Regions from separate parts of the Bacillus sp. V33-4 genome, predicted to be linked through region 3. Evidence: riboswitches for the same ligand, from Rfam matches in the RefSeq annotation. Region 3 holds a riboswitch; each other region holds the start of a gene.
The links. Region 3 has a riboswitch for S-adenosylmethionine ahead of CVD23_RS07660 (5-methyltetrahydropteroyltriglutamate--homocysteine S-methyltransferase). Riboswitches for the same ligand answer to the same signal wherever they lie in the genome.
Positions count from the first base shown of each region.

Region 1: another riboswitch for S-adenosylmethionine. It lies ahead of CVD23_RS10465 (YezD family protein); the one in region 3 lies ahead of CVD23_RS07660 (5-methyltetrahydropteroyltriglutamate--homocysteine S-methyltransferase).
Region 2: another riboswitch for S-adenosylmethionine. It lies ahead of mtnK (S-methyl-5-thioribose kinase); the one in region 3 lies ahead of CVD23_RS07660 (5-methyltetrahydropteroyltriglutamate--homocysteine S-methyltransferase).

Region 1 is NZ_PGVC01000026.1:40,118-42,381, forward strand. Features, by position in the region: gene CVD23_RS10460 (methionine biosynthesis PLP-dependent protein) at 1-355, opposite strand, end outside; SAM riboswitch class I at 426-543, opposite strand; SAM riboswitch class I at 950-1,057, shown strand; gene CVD23_RS10465 (YezD family protein) at 1,156-1,272, shown strand; gene CVD23_RS10470 (phosphoadenylyl-sulfate reductase) at 1,355-2,071, shown strand; gene CVD23_RS10475 (inorganic phosphate transporter) at 2,084-2,264, shown strand, end outside.
Region 2 is NZ_PGVC01000032.1:82,646-84,909, forward strand. Features, by position in the region: gene mtnK (S-methyl-5-thioribose kinase) at 1-1,121, opposite strand, end outside; SAM riboswitch class I at 1,213-1,370, opposite strand; gene CVD23_RS12585 (carbon-nitrogen family hydrolase) at 1,482-2,264, opposite strand, start outside.
Region 3 is NZ_PGVC01000019.1:55,334-57,597, reverse strand. Features, by position in the region: partial or broken gene CVD23_RS22830 (DinB family protein) at 409-590, shown strand; gene CVD23_RS22825 (DinB family protein) at 629-853, shown strand; SAM riboswitch class I at 1,141-1,250, shown strand; gene CVD23_RS07660 (5-methyltetrahydropteroyltriglutamate--homocysteine S-methyltransferase) at 1,325-2,264, shown strand, end outside.

The DNA of each region.
Region 1 (2,264 bases), on a different contig from region 3:
GGTATTGACACGTTAATCCCCACTTCCTGAAACCGTGTTCAAGCAATCGATATGTGCCACCGTATAAATCTTTGCTGACAATCCACTCATCGCCTGATTGAAACAATGATAGCAATGTGGCAATCGCTGCCATGCCCGAACTGCAGGCAAAACCCTGGTCACCATGTTCAAGGTCTGCGATCGCTTTTTCGAGGAGCTGGCGGGTTGGGTTGCCTGTTCGGATATAGTCATAGCCGGATGATTCGCCGATCCCTTCATGCATGTAGGCCGTAGAGAAGTAAACAGGCGGACTTACCGATCCTGTAATATCGCTCCTGTTGCCGATTTGGGCCAGCTTCGTATCTATTTTGTACATTGCCACCACTCCTTTAAGAAATAAAAAAAGCCTTCAAGAAGAAGACTTTGTATGCTGGACGCAGCCGTTCTTCTCATCTTTCAAGTTCATAAAAAACTTGCAGGATTTAGCACCTTTTCAATGCTATTAGGGCATTGATGGTTGCTGAGGTGTCTTCGGGCCATTCCCTCAACCTCTCTCGATAAGAAATCGTTTGTATTCAATTGACTAAAATTTACAACATCCACATACTTGTGTCAACCATTTTTTAAAAATTAAGAAAATCACTCTTTTTTAAAATAGGGTGGACGTAGAGAATTGAGATAGTCTTTCATGACGGTTTACGAGCCGCTAAAAATGTCAAATCATCAGATTTTGAAAAAATTTTAAATTGTCTGTATTGCATCATATGTACGTACCAGGGAAAGAGAAACTTAAAAATTACGATTGACAACTAACTGGTATCCTGTTAATTTAAATAGAACTCATCGGAATTATAGGAATTAATCTTTTTCGTAGCTTTGATCGGTTCTACTGGACTAAATTCCTATTTTTCATTTCAGTACTTTAAAGTATTGACATGGAATTCCTTTGTGTTAAAATTTAGAAAAAATAAACTTATCCAGAGCGGCGGAGGGAATTGGCCCGATGAAGTCCGGCAACCTGCTGAACAAGCAAGGTGCTAAATCCAACAAAATGTGAAACCATTTTGGAAGATAAGGTAAACATATTCTTACCTGATGAGTCTTTCCGAAGTGGAAAGGTTTTTTTATTTAGAAGGAGGGGCTTGCTTGGGAAAGAAAGTAAATCAGTTCGATGAAATTTATTCGCATTTGCAGGAAATCCTGGCGGGGATGAAGTACGGTTCAATCACACTGGTTGTTCAGGACGGTGTAGTCGTGCAAATTGAAAAAAATGAAAAACTTAGAATTAAGTGAGCTTGCTGACTAGATAAACTAGAGGCAGTTTTAACCTTACCGGTTAGAACTGTCTCTTTTTTTGGAATTTGGAGGGATTGATTTGGCGCAATTAATCACGTATCAAAATTTTGATACATTTTCGGCACTGGACTTTTCGTATGCTAACGAGACAAAAGGGGCCTTAGACGTTCTTAAGTGGGCGTATTCGCATTATGGAGAGGGAAACCTTGTTTATGCCTGCAGTTTTGGGATTGAAGGAATTGTCTTAATCGATTTGATCTCCAAAGTAAATGAAACAGCGAGAATCGTTTTTCTCGATACTGAACTTCATTTCGCGGAGACTTACAAGTTAATTGACCAAGTGAAGGAGAAATATCCGCAATTAGTCATTGAACTGAACAAACCCGATTTGTCTCTGGAAGAACAGGCGCACACATACGGGGATGAACTATGGAAGAGCGACCCGAACAAATGCTGTGAACTTCGAAAAGTTACTCCGCTTAACAGCGTGCTCTCAGGAACAGCGGCATGGCTGTCGGGATTAAGGAGAGAACAATCCGAAACAAGGAAACATACACAATTTATCAATAAAGACCACCGCTTTCAATCGGTGAAGATTTGCCCGCTCATCCATTGGACGTGGAAGGATATTTGGCGTTACGCCCACAAAAACAATTTGCCGTATAACATTCTCCATGATCATGGTTACCCAAGTATCGGCTGCAAGACGTGCACTGCACCTGTTTTCAATAGCGGGGACTTGAGGTCAGGCCGATGGACCGGCCAGAATAAAATTGAATGCGGACTTCATCAATAAGAGGTAATCAATATGATCCTAACTTATATAACTTGTATCGTCGCCCTGTTTTTTGCGATGAATATTGGAGCGAGCGGGGCAGCGGCTTCGATTAGCATCGCATACGGTTCGGGCGCTATTCCAAGCAGGAGAAAGGCATTGGTATTGTGCGGAATTGCTATTTTTGCCGGGGCTGCCGTGGGCGGGAGTGAAG
Region 2 (2,264 bases), on a different contig from region 3:
ATCAACTTACTGCCAAGCTGAAGGGCTGTCCGCTTTGCATCAAGCCTTTTGACTTTATCTTGTATGCCATCCAAGTCGGCAACATGTGACAGTCCAACCGTCCGTCGGATCAGCTCACAACCGGCAAATCCGGCAGCATCCTGAAGATATTTTTCAAGTAAATAAGCGAGAAAGCGATCGTTTGAAGAAAGCGGATCTGTATTCTGTTCTTTCCATAGTTTTGAATACTCCTGCGAAAAAGTCTTCCAAAACACTCTTATCTGGGAAGATGTTTTCCGCTGTTTTTCGGGATTGGCAATCTGTTGAAATAGCAAATTCGCCACGACTTGGCCAAGGTCAAAGCCAGCCGGCCCATAAAACGCAAATTCAGGGTCGATGACTTTTGTTTCATCGTTATTTGCAAAAATGCTTCCAGTATGCAAATCGCCATGCAGCAATGACTCTGTTTCGGTTAAAAAGCTCTTTTTGAGAAGGGCTGCCTCTAACTTTAATTCTTCATCTGCCCAGAGCTTCTCGGCATCTTTCCTCAGACCTTCTTCAAAGTCATTGGTTGGCGCATCAAAGAATGGATCGGTAAAAATCAGGTCTTCCGTGATTTTACACAGCTCCGGGTTAATAAATTTGCCAACTAGCTCCTTTTTCTCTGCAGGCTTTAAGCCATAATCAGAAGTAAAGAACAGCGTTTTAGCGAGATACTCACCGATATGCTTGGGGAGAAGTGGGAAATCCTCGCCCTGGATTAATCCGGTTCTCGCAATTGTTAAATGTGATAAATCCTCCATGACAGTAATGGCAAAGATCTCATCGCTAAAAAAGACTTCAGGAACATAATTTGGTGCCAGTTTTTTAAAAACAGACAATGCATTTGCTTCGATTGTCGCTCTTTTTAACGTTAACGGCCAGCTTTCACCAACGACTTTCGCATAGGGCAATGCTTGTTTGATGATCACACTTTGACCGGATTCGTGATCTGAAATCCTAAAGACAAGATTCAGGTTGCCATCGCCAATCTCTGATACGGTTAAAACAGAACCTTCAGGAAATAACCGCAATCTAATCGCTAAGGCGGCGGCTGAGCTTTCGGTTAAAGGTTCGTATGTTGTATTTTGTAATAAGACCATCGTTTATTCCTCCTTAGTGTGGAGGCTTTTCAGCAAATGAAAAAGCCTCTTTCTCAATGTGAAAGAGGCTTGAAGGTTATATTCTTCACGCCTCTTATCTGCCAGAAGAAAATCCTTCTGTTGGAATTAGCACCGTGCCTTAGGAGATTATCAATCCCCGGCGCATTTTAGCGCCCCATTTCACAATGGCATTACGGTCGGTTGCTGGGCTTCATCGGGCCAAATCCCTCAGCCTGCTCTTGATAAGAGAGTACTATTTTAAAATCATAATTGTTCTTCACTTGTTGATCATCATATCAATGCAAAAAGTGATATGTCAATCATTTTTTTTTAAAAATTTTTGCCGGCAAAAATCTGCACTTAATTATAGAATTCCGGTTTTCTGTCTGAGAAAATCGGGATGATTTCTCTTACTCGACGTACTTCATCCAGGTCAATTTCAGCATGCAATATTTCCTGGTCTTCGCCGGCTTCCGCAATGATTTCCCCCCACGGATCAATAATCATTGAATGTCCGGCAAAAGCATTTTTCGGATCGGATCCTGCCCGGTTGCAGGCAATGACATAGCATTGGTTCTCGATTGCCCGTGATATCAACAAGGCTCTCCAGTGGGCGAGGCGGGCAAGCGGCCATTCAGCGACGACAAACAAAGCTTCCGCTCCTTGTGCCGTATGGGCGCGAATCCATTCCGGAAAGCGGATATCGTAGCAAATCATACCGGACAGGAGCCTGTTTTCCAGCGTGAACAGGCCCTTCGAATTGCCCGCCGATAAATACAGATGTTCGTCCATAAGCTGAAAAAGATGCAGTTTGCTGTATTCATGGACTGCCTCTCCATGCTTATCGACAATGATGAGCGTATTAAAAATCCCCTCAGCCGTTTTCTTCGCAACAGACCCGCCGACAAAAGCGGTACCGTGTTGCAGTGCTGCATTCTTCAAGAAGGACTTTGTTTTGTTGGCGTCCTGATCGCCAATTACATCGAGCCGACTCAGATCGTACCCGGTCGTCCAAAGTTCAGGAAGGACGATAATATCGGGTTTTAGTTCTGCTGCATCGGCAATCAGCTGTTTCGCAGATTGGTAGTTTTGGTCTGGATTGCCAAAAGCAATGTCCATTTGAATACAAGCTATTGATAGTTT
Region 3 (2,264 bases):
CGCGTTGGAGTATGGATTAAGACATGCCATTTATCCATACAGTGGTATGCCTGTGAAGTAGGTCTTACATTTTTTGTTCATTCAATGGGGGGTGTTTGAGTTAACTCCAAAGTTATGCTTAAGGAATGGACACATTCGAACTTATGTACGAACTAAAAACAATAAGAAACCGAAAATGAGATTTATTCGTTAACCCCGTGGGTGTTAATCAAACGTTTGTTTAAAAATCAGGATTATATTAACCTGGTCAGAAAAACTATGTAAACGCAATAGAGGATATATGAATTACGCCATAACAATATATTAAAAATTAGGGGACACTATGAAAGATATTCGAGTGCTTATAGTCGATAATGGGGAGGGTATTAGGGGTTTTTCGGAAAAATATCTGGAACGGAGGGTACTCAAATGTTGTTATTATTCCGATACAATTGGCAGGTAAGAGAAGAATGGTTCGAATGGTGTGAGCAACTGTCTGAAAAAGGAGCTACAACGTCCAAGAGTCGGTGGAAAAGGAGGTATTTTGCAAACACTTTTTCATATAGTGGACGTGGAACAAGCGTGGATTAGAGGATTACAAGGAAAGCCTAAATTTCATTTTATTTATGAAGATTAATCCTCACTTAAATTGATAGAAGATTTATCCAACAATTGTGTACCCGAAGTTGAGGAGTATGTTGGGAATTGGTCAGAGGATAATGAAACTCTTAAATTAGACGGATTTACATATGCTGATGTGATTCGGCACGTAATCGCTCATGAAATTCACCATATTGGTCAGTTGTCAATTTGGTCAAGAGAGTTAGGTTTGAAACCTGTTTCTGCTAATCTAATTGGAAGAGGACTACATTGACACACTCTCTTTTTTATAAATGGGTACTTATCTATAAAAAAGTAAAGTTGATACGAGTCGCCTTTCATTTTTTCAGCAAACTGTTCTAAAGCTACGGATTTGTATGCAGTATGCTTGTCGGGTATTCGGATCAAAACTCTTGTACTGGCCGGAAAGCAGATTAACATATTAAACCGTGTTTGTGAACTGTACAACCAATTTTCTGATAAAATTTTCTGAAATCTATTGCTTTAAGTTATCTCTTTATATGATAATAGTGACAATTATTAAAATTTAATAGATTTTTTTCCTTATCAAGAGAGGTGGAGGGAATGGCCCTATGAAACCCGGCAACCGCTGTTTTTTCAAACAGAATGGTGCTAAGTCCTAAAGAACAAGTTGTTCTTAAAGATGAGGAGGAGATTGAGTATTCAAACTCTTCCTTTTATCAGGAAGATTTTTTTTATTTATATAGAGAGGAGTTTTTCTAGGATGCTAAACGACAGCACAAATTTGCGTAATTCTAATCAAACAGTTTTATCAGAAGAGGCACCGTTCAGGGCTGATCATGTTGGAAGTTTATTAAGGCCAGACAAAATTAAAAATGCCCGTTTGCAAAGAGCGGCTGGAGAAATTACATTGGAGCGGCTAAGAGAAGTAGAAAATGAGGAAATTGTGAGGATTGTCAATAAGCAAAAAGAGATAGGACTTCAAGCAGTGACAGATGGAGAGTTCCGCCGGGCATGGTGGCATTTTGACTTCCTTGAAAATTTGATTGGTGTGGAAGGTCACGATACAGACAGTGGTATACAATTTCATCAAACTCAAACAAAATCACACGCGATCAAAGTGACCGGAAAATTGGATTTTGGGCAGCATCCGATGCTCGAAGATTACAGATTTCTACAGAGCATAGCCGAAATGCATACCACTAAAATGACGATCCCAAGTCCGAGTATGCTCCACTTCCGCGGTGAAATAGAAAAAGATGCTTACAGCGATGATGAAGAGTTTTTCCATGATCTAGCCTTAACGTATAAGAAAGCGATCCAGTCATTCTATGATGCCGGCTGCAGATACTTACAGTTGGATGACACTTCGTGGGCGTATCTTTGTTCTGAAGAACAAAAAGAGCATATTCGGGCAAGAGGTTTGGATCCCGACTATCTTGCTGGTATGTATTTAAAAACAATTAATGATGCGGTATCAGCCAGGCCTGCAGATATGAAAATTACAATGCATATTTGCCGGGGTAATTTTCGTTCGACTTGGATTTCTTCTGGTGGATATGAGCCTGTAGCTGAACTACTATTTGACAGGCTTAATATTGACGGCTTCTTTTTGGAATATGACACTGACCGCGCAGGTGGCTTTGAACCATTACGTTTTGTGAAAAGACCTGATTTGAAGATCGTATTGGGATTGATAACAT